Regions from separate parts of the Vibrio sp. JCM 18905 genome, predicted to be linked through region 1. Evidence: predicted binding sites of a transcription regulator. Region 1 holds the regulator's gene; the other holds the start of a gene.

Region 1 (6,546 bases):
CCGTATTATCCACATCGAAAACCAACAATTGAACGAATACACGGGTAACTATTCGTCGTTCGAAAACCAACGAGCGCAAAAAATGGTGCTGCAGCAAGCGATGTTCGAGAAGCAACAGAAACAGATGTCGCACATGCAAAGCTACATCGACCGCTTCCGTTATAAAGCCTCTAAAGCACGCCAGGCTCAAAGCCGTATTAAAGCTTTGGAGCGTATGGAAAAAGTGTTACCCGCTCAATTCGATAACCCATTTAGCTTCCAATTCCGTGAGCCCGCGGCGCTGCCAAACCCAATCATGATGATGGATGAAGTATCGGCAGGCTACGGTGACAACCTGATCTTAGAGAAGATCCGCTTGAACTTGGTTCCTGGCAGTCGCATTGGTCTGCTCGGCCGTAATGGCGCGGGTAAATCGACCTTAATCAAATTACTCTCTGGTGAGCTTAACGCGCAAGGTGGCGATCTGACTTACTCACAAGGCGTAAAAATAGGTTACTTTGCTCAGCATCAATTAGAAACGCTGCACCCAGAGGAAACGCCGCTGCAACACATGATGCAGATCGCGCCGGATCAAACCGAACAACAGCTACGTGATTACCTAGGCAGCTTTGGCTTCCAAGGCGACAAAGCACTGGAGAGCGTCGCGCCGTTTTCGGGTGGTGAAAAAGCCCGTTTAGTGCTGGCCTTAATTGTGTGGCAAAAGCCAAACCTGTTGCTACTTGATGAACCAACCAACCACTTGGATTTGGACATGCGTCAGGCATTGACGATGGCACTGCAAACGTTCGAAGGTGCAATGGTGATTGTTTCGCACGACCGTTACCTATTGCGTGCTACAACCGATGACTTGTACTTGGTGCACGATCGTCAAGTTGCGCCGTTCGATGGTGACTTAAACGACTACTACAAGTGGTTAACCGAGCAACAAAGAGCGGAACGCAAAGAGGCACAAGCCACACAGCCAGCCAAAGATAGCGCCAACAGCGCCGCAGCGAAAAAAGAGCAGAAACGTCGCGATGCAGAATTTCGTAAGCAGACGGCGCCAATTCGCAAAACGCTGACACAATTAGAAAATAAAATGGATAAGTTAGGTGCTGCACTGGCCGAAGCTGAAGAACAATTGGCAGATAACTCACTGTATGAAGCCGAAAATAAAGCTAAACTTAACCAAGTGCTGGCTCTTCAAGCTTCTAGTAAGGCAGAGCTCGAAGAAATTGAAATGGAATGGATGTCTGCTCAGGAAGAACTGGAGCAGATGGAGCTAGAGTTTAATCAATGAGTAATCAACACGCTGAATACACACTCACCCTAGAACACCTTTGGCAGTTCAGTCTGCAGTTTTATGGTGTGCGAGAAGTGAAAGAAGCGTGTTTATCATTGCAGAACAATTATCACGGCAACGTGAACCTACTCCTGCTGCTCAGATGGCTCGATGAGCAGCAACTCATTTTCCAAGAAAAAGACTGGCCTCTGGTGCAAAGCTGTCTGGGCCGAAGCGAAACCTTACTGCACTCTTTTCGCGACTTACGTCGCCATCTTAAGTCTCAAGTCAATGACGCTTTATATCGTGAAACCTTGCAGTTTGAGCTGCAACTAGAAAAGCAGCAACAAGCGGATTTGGTGAACTGCATTAACTCGCTCACGCTGGTCAAAAATGATGGCGTCCCACTCACGCTGAGATACTGTCGTCAACTTGGTGGTGAGCATTTGCAACAGGCCTTTGCTATTCCGGTGCCAAACATTCAACCACCAAAACGCCCATAAATCTGTAGAATACCTATAATCTTTATAAAGGATTATATTAATAAGTTCTTCAACTGACACCGAAGAACCGCATAAGAGCAGTTAGGTATGACACAATTTTTCGCAGCCGCCGGGATCAAAAACCCGCATCTTCAAACGCTTTTACCGCGTTTTATTCGCAAAAAAGCGTTGTTTACGCCGATTTGGCAAACCCTCGATACATCCGATGGAGACTTTCTCGATCTCGCATGGAGCGAGGACCCAACCCAAGAACCTGCGCAAAAAAAGCCGATTTTTGTTTTATTTCATGGACTAGAAGGCTGCTTCTATAGCCCTTACGCCAATGGCCTAATGAATGCATTTGCTCAATCCGGATGGCTGTCGGTGATGATGCATTTCCGCGGTTGTAGCGGTAAGCCAAACAAGAAAGCTCGCGCCTATCATTCTGGTGAAGTGACTGACGCCCGCCACTTCTTAGAGCACCTTGAGCAACGCTTTCCTGATAACCCCAAAGTTGCGGTCGGTATTTCTCTTGGCGGTAACATGTTGGCGAATTATTTAGCCCAATACAAAGACCACCCCATTTTGAATGCGGCGACCATTATCTCAGCGCCTTTAGACCTAGCAGCGTGTGCGAACCGTATTGAACAAGGCTTTTCGAAAGTGTATCGCCGTTACCTGCTCTCTTCGCTCAAACGCAACGCGTTGCAAAAACATCACTTGTTGCATGGCGAGCTCGCTTTGTCCTACAACTCAATAAAACGTGTCACACGATTGTATGAATTCGATGATTTGATCACGGCACCACTGCACGGTTTTAAAGACGCACAAGATTATTACGATCAATGTTCTGGCTTAAGTAAATTACAACAGATCACGCTACCGACACTGATCATTCACGCCAAAGACGATCCATTCATGACCGACGATGTGATCCCGAAATTTGTTCTGCCAGATAATATTGATTACCGTCTCTTTGAGCACGGTGGGCATGTTGGTTTCCTTACAGGTTCAGCGCTCAAGCCGAAATTTTGGTTGGAAGAAGCGCTGCCAGCGTATTACGAAAGTATTGCCGCAGATTACCTTTCTGCTGTATCCAAGCAGCGAAAGCAGTAAACTAGCCGCTCATCATAAAAGTTCGAGGTATTTATGATCATTCCATGGCAAGACATTGCGCCAGAAACATTGGAAAACTTAATTCGTGAATTCGTCTTACGTGAAGGCACGGATTACGGAACCGTCGAGATTTCTTTGCAAGACAAAGTGGATCAAGTAAAAACTCAATTAGAAAAAGGCGAAGCGGTTATCGTATTCTCTGAACTGCACGAAACCGTCGATATTCAGGTAAAAACAAAATTTTAGACCCTTCACATTTTACCGTACCCCACTCAATGACAAGGCATTGTTACGTGCTATAGTGGGTTATCGACCGTGCAGTAGCAGCCTACTGCACATTACAGGTAAGTAATTTTCGACAAGGTTTGTCATGTCAGCTAAACACCCAATTATTGCGGTTACTGGTTCATCCGGTGCCGGCACGACCACTACATCTGAAGCCTTCCGTAAGATGTTCAATATGATGAACGTTAAACCCGCATGGGTTGAAGGCGACAGCTTCCATCGCTTTACTCGCCCTGAAATGGATATAGAAATCCGTAAAGCGCGCGAGCAAGGTCGACACATTAGCTACTTTGGCCCTCAAGCTAATGACTTTCCAGGATTGGAAGAGTTTTTCCGTAAATATGGTCACGATGGCGCAGGCAGCGTACGTCGCTACCTACACACCTTTGACGAGGCCGTACCTTATAATCAAATGCCTGGTACCTTCACACCATGGCAGGACTTACCGGAGAACAGTGACGTTCTCTTCTATGAAGGCTTGCACGGCGGTGTTGTGGATGGCGATGTTAATGTTGCGCAGCATGTGGATTTCTTGATTGGTATGGTACCAATCGTAAACTTAGAGTGGATCCAAAAGTTTGTGCGTGATACTCGTGACCGCGGTCATTCACGAGAAGCAGTAATGGATTCTATCGTGCGCTCGATGGACGATTATCTTAACTACATCACTCCGCAATTTTCTCGCACTCATATTAACTTTCAGCGCGTCCCAACGGTCGATACCTCTAACCCACTTAACGCGAAAGGTATCCCAAGTCTAGATGAGAGCTTTGTCGTGATTCGCTTGCGTGGGATAAAGAAAGTCGACTTCCCATATCTCCTGGCTATGATTGATGGCTCATTCATGTCACGCCACAACACGATTGTCGTGCCAGGCGGTAAGATGAGCTTTGCAATGGAGCTCATAGTTCGGCCTATCCTACAACAGCTCATCGAAACAGGGAAAATTGGCTAAAAACCTGCCTGCGAAGATGTTTACTTTTCATACCGTGATCATGTGCACAGTTTTGCTTACAAAATCTCAATCATGGCACGATTAAAATCAAGAAATCGTTTTCGAAAAAGGATACTATTTCTTACCGAAACACAAGAGAGCTTGCAGCATATAAAAAGTGCTCTTATTCTAGTATGCCTAATTCAGGCTTAGCTAAAATATGGATAGCGCAAGCGTACCCTGCAGAGGAAGTGAGATATTATGGTTCTAGGTAAACCTCAAACCGACCCAACATTAGAGTGGTTTCTTTCACATTGTCATATTCATAAGTACCCTTCAAAGAGCACGCTAATTCACGCGGGCGAAAAGGCAGAAACTTTGTACTACATCGTTAAAGGTTCTGTTGCGGTTCTTATCAAAGACGAAGAAGGTAAGGAGATGATCCTTTCTTACCTAAACCAAGGAGACTTTATTGGTGAACTTGGTCTATTCGAGGAAGACCAAGAGCGCACAGCTTGGGTTCGTGCTAAATCTCCTTGTGAAGTTGCTGAAATTTCTTTCAAGAAATTCCGTCAGCTTATCCAAGTAAACCCAGACATCCTAATGCGCCTTTCTGCGCAGATGGCTCGTCGTCTTCAAGTAACTAGCCAAAAAGTGGGTGACCTGGCGTTCCTAGACGTAACTGGTCGTATCGCTCAGACGCTTCTGAACCTTGCAAAACAACCAGACGCAATGACTCACCCAGACGGCATGCAAATCAAGATCACTCGTCAAGAAATCGGTCAAATCGTTGGCTGTTCTCGTGAGACAGTAGGTCGTATCTTGAAAATGTTAGAAGAGCAGAACTTAATCTCTGCGCACGGTAAAACTATCGTGGTTTACGGTACTCGTTAATCTCAAACCAGAGTGACGCGAACAAAATTATAAAAGCCACCAATGGCGACATTGGTGGCTTTTTATTTGTCTTGTAACCACATTAAGCTCAGAGCAACAAAAGACTAATGAGCAAGTTGGTTAGCCGAAAGGTTCACCCTAAAAGTTAGCCATTCGTACTTTCAAAGATTTTGTCCGCTGAAGCCGCCACAAAACCTGGGTACAGCTCACCATTTTCCATCGGGTAGCGCTTAGCAAACTCGTAAAAGCCACCAGGGATAATTTCAGTGCCTTCGCTAAAGCGAACCGCCACTTTATCCGCCATGGTCGATGATTGTTCTAGTAGCACCTCAGGAGTGCCCTTCACTTCCCCGCCGTTTTCATTGATGGTAAATCCGGCCGTACGTAAGTGATCGTTTACTTGCTTCACTTCTTCGTATTCATTGAGCTGGTTAACGCTCACCGTGAAGTGGTTTGCGCCGTAACCATGCGCAGCCAACCAAGATGCATATTCACTTTCTTTAGCCAACGTTTGGTAGTCAGCAAAGCTTAAATCCCACAAGCGTCCACCATGTAAGAATGCGCTATCGTTCAGCTTGCCTGCATCGACTTGTGCCACCAGCTTTTTCACAATCTCTTGCAGCTCAGGTGAACACTCCTCAACTTTTAGCTCACTAATAAAGACTTTAGGTTGCTTCGGATCAGGGTGCTCATAGTGTTTAGCAACCAGCTTTTTACTTTCGAAAACGTAGTCACCACATGCCTGGTAGCCAATGGCTACAAATGGTTTAGCTAAGGTTTCGATACCAAGAGGCGCAATATTGAAGGTACGTAAAGCTATATGATCATTAATCAGAGGCTCATCTTCTTGAAGCAGCTGATGTACTTTCGCAGCAGAAGGGCAAAGACGTTGAATGTAATCTTGCCATAGCGATTCAAATAACACATCGGGCGTCATAACGACTCCTTGTTACGAGATGTAGAGTTAAAAGGTAAGCGGAAGTTGACTGCTCGCTCACAACGAAAAGTTGTCCAGAATAATGAACGAGCAGCCATCAACCTGTGACGGTAAATGCCAGTCAGTCAACACGCTTTTCCGAGTCTTTGCTCACTTTCCGTGTTCTGCCAACGATCACTACAACCCATACCTAAATGATTCGCCGGCAAGGTGAGCCGCAATACATGGTTGCGACTCTGTTATTAAAACTTATAGCGCCACACCTGGGCTTAATGTTGCAGGCAAGATAGTCTCTTGACCTTCCATTGATGCCATCGGGTACGCACAGTAGTCTGCTGCGTAATAAGCGCTTGGACGTAGGTTACCTGACGCACCAGGACCACCAAATGGCGCATCACCACTTGCACCAGTGAGCTGGCGGTTACGGTTCACGATCCCTGCACGAATATGGTCAACGAAGTATTCCCATTCTTGGTCGTCAGTTGAAACTAAACCAGCAGAGAGACCAAAGCGCGTGTCGTTCGCCAGTTCTACGGCTTTTTCTAGCCCTTCGTAACGCACCACTTGCAGAAGTGGACCGAAGTACTCTTCATCTGGTAGCTCAGCAATGTTCGTTACATCAATAATGCCCGGAGAA
Region 2 (6,546 bases), on a different replicon from region 1:
CCTCGTTCAGAACGAACTCTTTGTTGTTCTTGATGCGTTCAGCGGGGTCGATCTTCTGTGGTAGTTCACGACCATGCTCTAAAAATCCAGTAGGCTTACCCATTATACGGCCTCCACTTGAGTTTCGTTTCCTTGAGACTGTGCTTCAGCTTTACGCTTTTGAAGCACCGCTTTATAGTCACGCGGCATTACCTTAACCATAGAGGCTAGGCTTGCTTCAAAGTTGTCTAGGAAAGACTGAGCGACTTCACTTCCTGTGAATTGAACATGCTTAGTTAGCATGTCGAGTAATAGATCTCTGTCTTCTTGCTCGATTGGATCTAGGTCTACTAACTCTGGGTTCAGTTTCGACTCAAAGTCGCCTGATTTATCCCATACGTAAGCCACGCCGCCACTCATACCTGCGGCAAAGTTACGACCTGTTGAACCAAGGATAATTGCTGCACCGCCCGTCATGTATTCACAACCGTGGTCACCGACGCCTTCTACTACTACTTTCGCGCCTGAGTTACGAACACAGAAACGTTCGCCAGCCATACCGCGAATGAAAGACTCACCCGAAGTGGCACCGTAGAAACACACGTTACCAACCACGATGTTATCTTCTGCGACAATGCTTGATTTCGCATCTGGGTAAAGTACTAACGTACCGCCAGATAAGCCTTTACCCCAGTAGTCGTTCGCGTCGCCTTCTACTTCGAACTTCACGCCCTTAGCTAGGAATGCGCCGAATGACTGACCCGCTGAACCTTTGAACTTCACGTTCATTGGTCGAGGTAGGCCGGCATCTTTGTACACTTTCGAGATTTCGTTCGACAGCATGGTGCCCGCAGAACGGTCAGTGTTGACGATAGGGAATTCGGCATTCACCGCCTCGCCTTTCTCGAGAGCAGGAATCGCCGCTTGAATCAGCTTACGGTCTAGTACCGATTCCAGATTGTGGTTCTGTTGCGTTTGGTTATGGATACCGTCTGACTCACGTGGTTGTTCAACGTGTAGAACAGGAGACAGATCTAGGTTCTTGTATTTCCAGTGAGAAACGTCTTGGCGAATCTTCAGCTTCTGACCTTGGCCGACCATCTCATCGATAGTGCGGAAGCCAAGTTCAGCCATGATTTCACGTAGACCTTGTGCCATGTATTGGAAGAAGGTTACGACGTCTTCTACGCGGCCATCAAAGCGCTCGCGAAGCGTCTTGTTCTGAGTCGCGATACCAACAGGACAGGTGTTCTTATGGCACTTACGCATCATGATACAACCTTCAACCACCAATGCTGCGGTTGCCACGCCCCATTCTTCTGCACCAAGTAGTGTTGCCACTGCAAGGTCGCGAGGTGTTTTCATCTGACCATCCGCTTGAACCACGATACGGTTACGTAGACCGTTCTTTAGTAGCGTTTGGTGTGTTTCTGCCAAACCAAGTTCCCAAGGAAGACCAGTATGACGGATTGAAGACATTGGGGATGCACCAGTACCACCGTCGAAACCTGCGATTAGTACAACGTCTGCTTTCGCTTTCGCTACACCGGAAGCGATCGTACCTACGCCAGCTTCCGATACCAGCTTCACGTTTACACGACCCGCGCGGTTCGCGTTCTTCAAATCGTAGATAAGCTGAGCCAAATCTTCGATTGAGTAGATATCGTGGTGTGGTGGTGGCGAGATAAGACCGACGCCCGGAGTTGAGTGACGTGTAGCACCGATCCAGTCATCTACTTTATCGCCTGGTAGCTGACCACCTTCACCTGGTTTCGCACCTTGAGCCATCTTGATTTGTAGCTCATCAGCGTTGGTTAGGTAGTAAGAGGTTACGCCGAAACGACCCGAAGCTACCTGTTTGATTGCAGAGCGTTCCCAATCGCCGTTCTCTTTGCGCTCGAAACGCATTGGGTCTTCACCACCTTCACCAGAGTTCGATTTTGCGCCAAGGCGGTTCATCGCAACAGCCAATGTGGAGTGTGCTTCGTAAGAAATAGAACCGAATGACATTGCACCGGTTGCGAAGCGTTTCACGATGCTTTCAATTGGCTCGACTTCGTCGATAGAGATAGAACCAGCTGGGTTCTTAATGAATTCTAGCTGGCTACGCAGAGTTACCGCGTTGTCACCTTGTTTATCGACTGCTGTCGCGTACTGCTTGAACTGATCGTAGTTCTTGTTGCGCGTAGACTCTTGCAGTAGCGAGATGGTTTCTGGGTTGAATAGGTGCTTCTCACCACGCTGTTTCCATTGGTAAACACCACCCACATCCAGCATTTGAATTGGGATTTCGCGTTGTGGGTAACCGATGCGGTGACGAACGAGCACTTCTTTAGCAATATCGTCAAGGGTGAGACCTTGGATACGAGAAACTGTACCTGTGAAGTATTTGTCGACCACGGATTTGTGGATACCCAATGCTTCGAAGATTTGCGCACCGTGGTACGACTGCAGGGTTGAGATACCCATCTTCGAGAAGATCTTCAGAAGACCGCCATTGATCGCTTTACGGTAGTTGTTGAACAGATCACGAGGGTTCGCTTCTGGATCCAGCTTCTTCGTACGCTGAAGCTCAATGATGGTTTCAATCACTAGGTAAGGGTTAACGGCGTTGGCACCGTAACCAATTAGCGTTGCAAAGTGGTGCGTTTCACGCGCGTCACCAGTTTCAACCACGATGTCACACTTCGCACGTAGGCCTTTACGGATCAAGTGGTGATGCACTGCACCAACTGCCAGCATTGCTGGGATAGCGGCGTGGTTTGAGTTCACTGCGCGGTCAGTTAGCAGGATGATTGAGTAACCATCAATAACCGCGTCTTCTGCGTATTGGCAGATACGTTTTAGTGCGCGCTCAAGCTTGCCTTGGTCTTCACTGGCTTGGAATACGATATCTAGCGTTTTCGCCTGAAGATGCTCGTTATCGATCGCACGCAGTTTCTCAAGCTCAGAGTTCGCCAGAACAGGCGATTCCAATTCGACTTTCTGACAGTGAAGTGGTGTTTCAGTCAGAAGGTTTTGGTCTTTACCCAAGTAAGTGTTCAGCGACATCACCATACGCTCACGGATCGGGTCGATCGGTGGGTTAGTTACCTGTGCAAACAGCTGCTTGAAGTAGTTTGAAAGATGTTGAGACTGATGAGATAGAACTGCAAGAGGCCAGTCGGCACCCATTGCTGACAATGGTTCTTTTGCGTCATTCGCCATTGGAACGATGATTTCGTTCACTTCTTCAGTACTTACGCCAAACGCTTGTTGGCGGTGTAGAAGATGTTCTGGCTTAGGTTGGCTGAACTGGTTGCTCGCATCTGGCAGCTTCTTCAAGCTCAGTAGGTTTTCTTCTACCCACTTTTCGTAAGGCTGCGCTGTTGCGATGGTGTCTTTCACTTCTTCATCAGAGATGATGCGACCTTGCTCTAAGTCTGCAACGAAGATGCGACCTGGTTGTAGACGACCGCGGAACTCAACGTTCTCTGGCTCAATATCCACAACACCAGATTCTGATGCCATTACTAGGAAGTTATCTTTGGTCACTGTGTAGCGAGAAGGGCGCAGACCGTTACGGTCGAGTGTCGCACCAACTTGAACACCATCAGTAAAACATACTGAAGCCGGACCATCCCATGGTTCCATGATGTTAGCGTGGTACTGATAGAACGCGCGACGCTTAGGATCCATGTTTTTGTTTTCTTGCCATGCTTCCGGGATCATCATCATCAATGCGTGCGGCAGGCTACGACCAGAAAGAACTAGGAGCTCAAGTGCCATGTCAAAGTTAGATGAATCCGAACTGCTTTCCTGACAAATAGGAAGCAGCATGTCGATTTCAGCTTGGGTAAATAGATCGGATTCAATGATCGCCTCACGGGCTTTCATCCAGTTCAAGTTACCGCGAACTGTATTGATTTCACCGTTGTGGGCAATGTAACGGAAAGGCTGTGCAAGACGCCATTTCGGGAAGGTGTTGGTAGAGAAACGAGAGTGTACCAGTGCCAGTGCAGTCACCATGGTCGGGTTTTGTAGATCAAGGAAGTACTGAGGCACTTGCTCGGTCGTTAACTGACCTTTGTACACCAATGTCTTGTAAGACATTGAGTTAATGTAGAAGTCGTCACCAATGTTCGAAACGCTTTCTAGGCAAACACGTACAGTGTAGTTACGAAGTACGTACAGTTTGCGCTCTAGCTCTTCAGGTGTGATACCTGGACCACCAGAGATAAACACATGCTCAAACTGAGGTTCTGTGCTTAGTGGGTCTGCACCGATCATTGAGTTATCGGTTGGCAATACACGGTAGCCGATAACTTCAAGATCTAGACGCTGTGCGTTACGTTCTAGAATGTCACGGCATTGCTCGCGTTTGTATTCGTCTTTCGGGAAAAGTACGACACCCACACCATACTTTTCAAATGAAGGCAGTTTAATGCCGAGCTTAACGGCCTCTTCTAATAGGAATTCATGAGGTTTTTGTAGCAAGATACCCGCACCATCACCGCTGCATGGATCACAACCTTGACCACCACGGTGCTCCATGCGAGCTAGCATATCCAATGCTTGAGTCACTACTTCATGAGATTTACGGTTTTTAAGGTGAGCAACAAAACCGATACCACACGCGTCATGCTCCAATTCAGGAGTATATAGACCCTGTGGATTTTGCTCTCTATCTACCATAGATACATCCTTCCAGTTCAATGTCGACGCAAAAGCACCAGGCAGGCAAATGCCACCTAGACCATTGATTACGTCTTGTCCTTTATATTTATTATCGCCACCGATCTAGGTTGACCGATCTTGATTCCTTTCCGTATCTCGCAGGAAAAGTTTTGCGAGAAAAACAATCCTTGGTGGTATCCCTTTATTTATTGCCACTATTTAGTGATTTATATAGGTAGGAGTGGGATAACACCGACAAATCCCGCAGTGTACTTTGTAATAAAAGTCACAAAAATAACGGGGTTGTGTAAGTATCCTACAATTTTGTCACTTCAGAATGCAATGAAAAAGTCGACGTTGTGACCCAATTTTTTCGTTTAATTATGCATTTTTAGTTTAACATTTACGCAACATGAACGTTTTTTATCTGTATTTATGCAGGTTTATTGATTTTGAGCCGTATGATGTTTGTTTGAATTGACTAGTATTGTGTGTTTTTTCTTGCAGGGATGTAATTTATTTACACAGATCGTAGTGAGATTGATTACGGTTCATTGTTGGTGAGAATTTATGCAGTTACATGAGTTGGTCAATACAATCGGCCAAGACCTTCAGCGTCGATACGGTGAAAAAGTCCATAAACTAACGTTGCACGGTGGATTTAGTTGCCCTAACCGAGATGGCACTATTGGTCGGGGAGGATGTACTTTTTGTAATGTGGCTTCGTTTGCGGATGAAGAAGTACAGATAAAGAGTATTCACGATCAGTTGAAAGATCGTGCGGGCGAAATTCATCGAGCGAAGAAGTATCTCGCTTATTTTCAGGCTTACACCAGTACTTATGCGGAAGTGCAAGTGCTGAAAAATATGTATGAAGAAGCACTAAAAGCGGCTGATATTGTGGGATTGTGTGTCGGGACTCGTCCAGATTGCGTGCCTGATGCCGTATTAGATTTGCTGTCTGACTATGTACAGCAAGGTTATGAAATTTGGCTAGAGTTAGGGCTTCAAACCGCTAATAACGACACCCTTAAGCGCATCAATCGCGGTCATGATTTCGAATGTTATGCCGAGATCACCAAGCGTGCGCGTGCGCTAGGTATTAAAGTCTGTACTCATTTAATTGTTGGATTACCGAAAGAAAGCCGCGACGATAATATTGAGACGCTGCAAAAAGTGTTAGCCGTGGGCACGGATGGCATTAAGTTACATGGCTTGCATATTGTGGAAGGCAGCACGATGGCGAAAGCGTGGCGTGCAGGACGATTAGAGGCGCCAGTGCTAGAAGAGTATGTCGCTATTGCCAGTGAGATGATTCGTATGACACCACCAGATGTGATTTACCATCGCGTTTCATCAGCAGCTCGTAGACCTACCTTATTATCGCCACTGTGGTGTGAAAATCGCTGGCTGGCGATGACTGAAATTGGTCGAGCTCTCAGTGAACATGGTGCTCAAGGAAGCCTAACGGGAAACGCTTTTATCTATACTAAACCGGAATTAATAGCAGATCGCTCAATAAATAACTGATATATTTTAACCAGTTTTCTTTAAAGGTTTAAACGATGGATCAGTTACTCAATTGGCTTTGGGATGGTCAAGGCGGTTATGGCTATGTCGTCTTGTTATTAATCGCTAGCGTGTGCGCGTTAGCACTGATCTATTTGCACTTTCAAACATCACTTAAGCAACTCGTAACGGATTCACCCTATCCAGTCATAGTGCTGGATACTGGTCATGCTCAGATCTTGTTATCTAACCAAGCTGCAATGCAGTTGTTAGGTATTCGCTCTTTAGGAACGGGATATTTGTATCCCGCTTTATTCGATATTCGTGCGCTTGAGTCGTTTCTCGACAGTGTCTCTAGTCGTCATTTTAGCCAGCAGGTATTTGACTGGCGCTTATCTGAGA

The links. The regulator CRP, encoded in region 1, controls carbon source genes, mostly activating them, when cyclic AMP is high. The targets are predictions, from matches to a motif close to TGTGANNNNNNTCACA.
Region 2: the regulator CRP is predicted to act here: its motif matches at 4,911-4,926, upstream of gltB (glutamate synthase large subunit).

What each region holds. Positions count from the first base shown of each region.
Region 1 is NZ_AP043880.1:428,981-435,526, reverse strand. It holds gene ACZ5ZC_RS18680 (ABC transporter ATP-binding protein) at 1-1,279, shown strand, start outside; gene ACZ5ZC_RS18675 (TIGR02444 family protein) at 1,276-1,764, shown strand; gene ACZ5ZC_RS18670 (hydrolase) at 1,852-2,859, shown strand; gene ACZ5ZC_RS18665 (YheU family protein) at 2,893-3,105, shown strand; gene ACZ5ZC_RS18660 (phosphoribulokinase) at 3,230-4,099, shown strand; gene crp (cAMP-activated global transcriptional regulator CRP) at 4,340-4,972, shown strand; gene ACZ5ZC_RS18650 (DUF1338 domain-containing protein) at 5,118-5,909, opposite strand; gene astD (succinylglutamate-semialdehyde dehydrogenase) at 6,159-6,546, opposite strand, start outside.
Region 2 is NZ_AP043879.1:431,835-438,380, forward strand. It holds gene ACZ5ZC_RS10220 (glutamate synthase subunit beta) at 1-103, opposite strand, end outside; gene gltB (glutamate synthase large subunit) at 103-4,653, opposite strand; gene mnmL (tRNA modification radical SAM protein MnmL/YtqA) at 5,206-6,165, shown strand; gene ACZ5ZC_RS10235 (sensor domain-containing diguanylate cyclase) at 6,201-6,546, shown strand, end outside.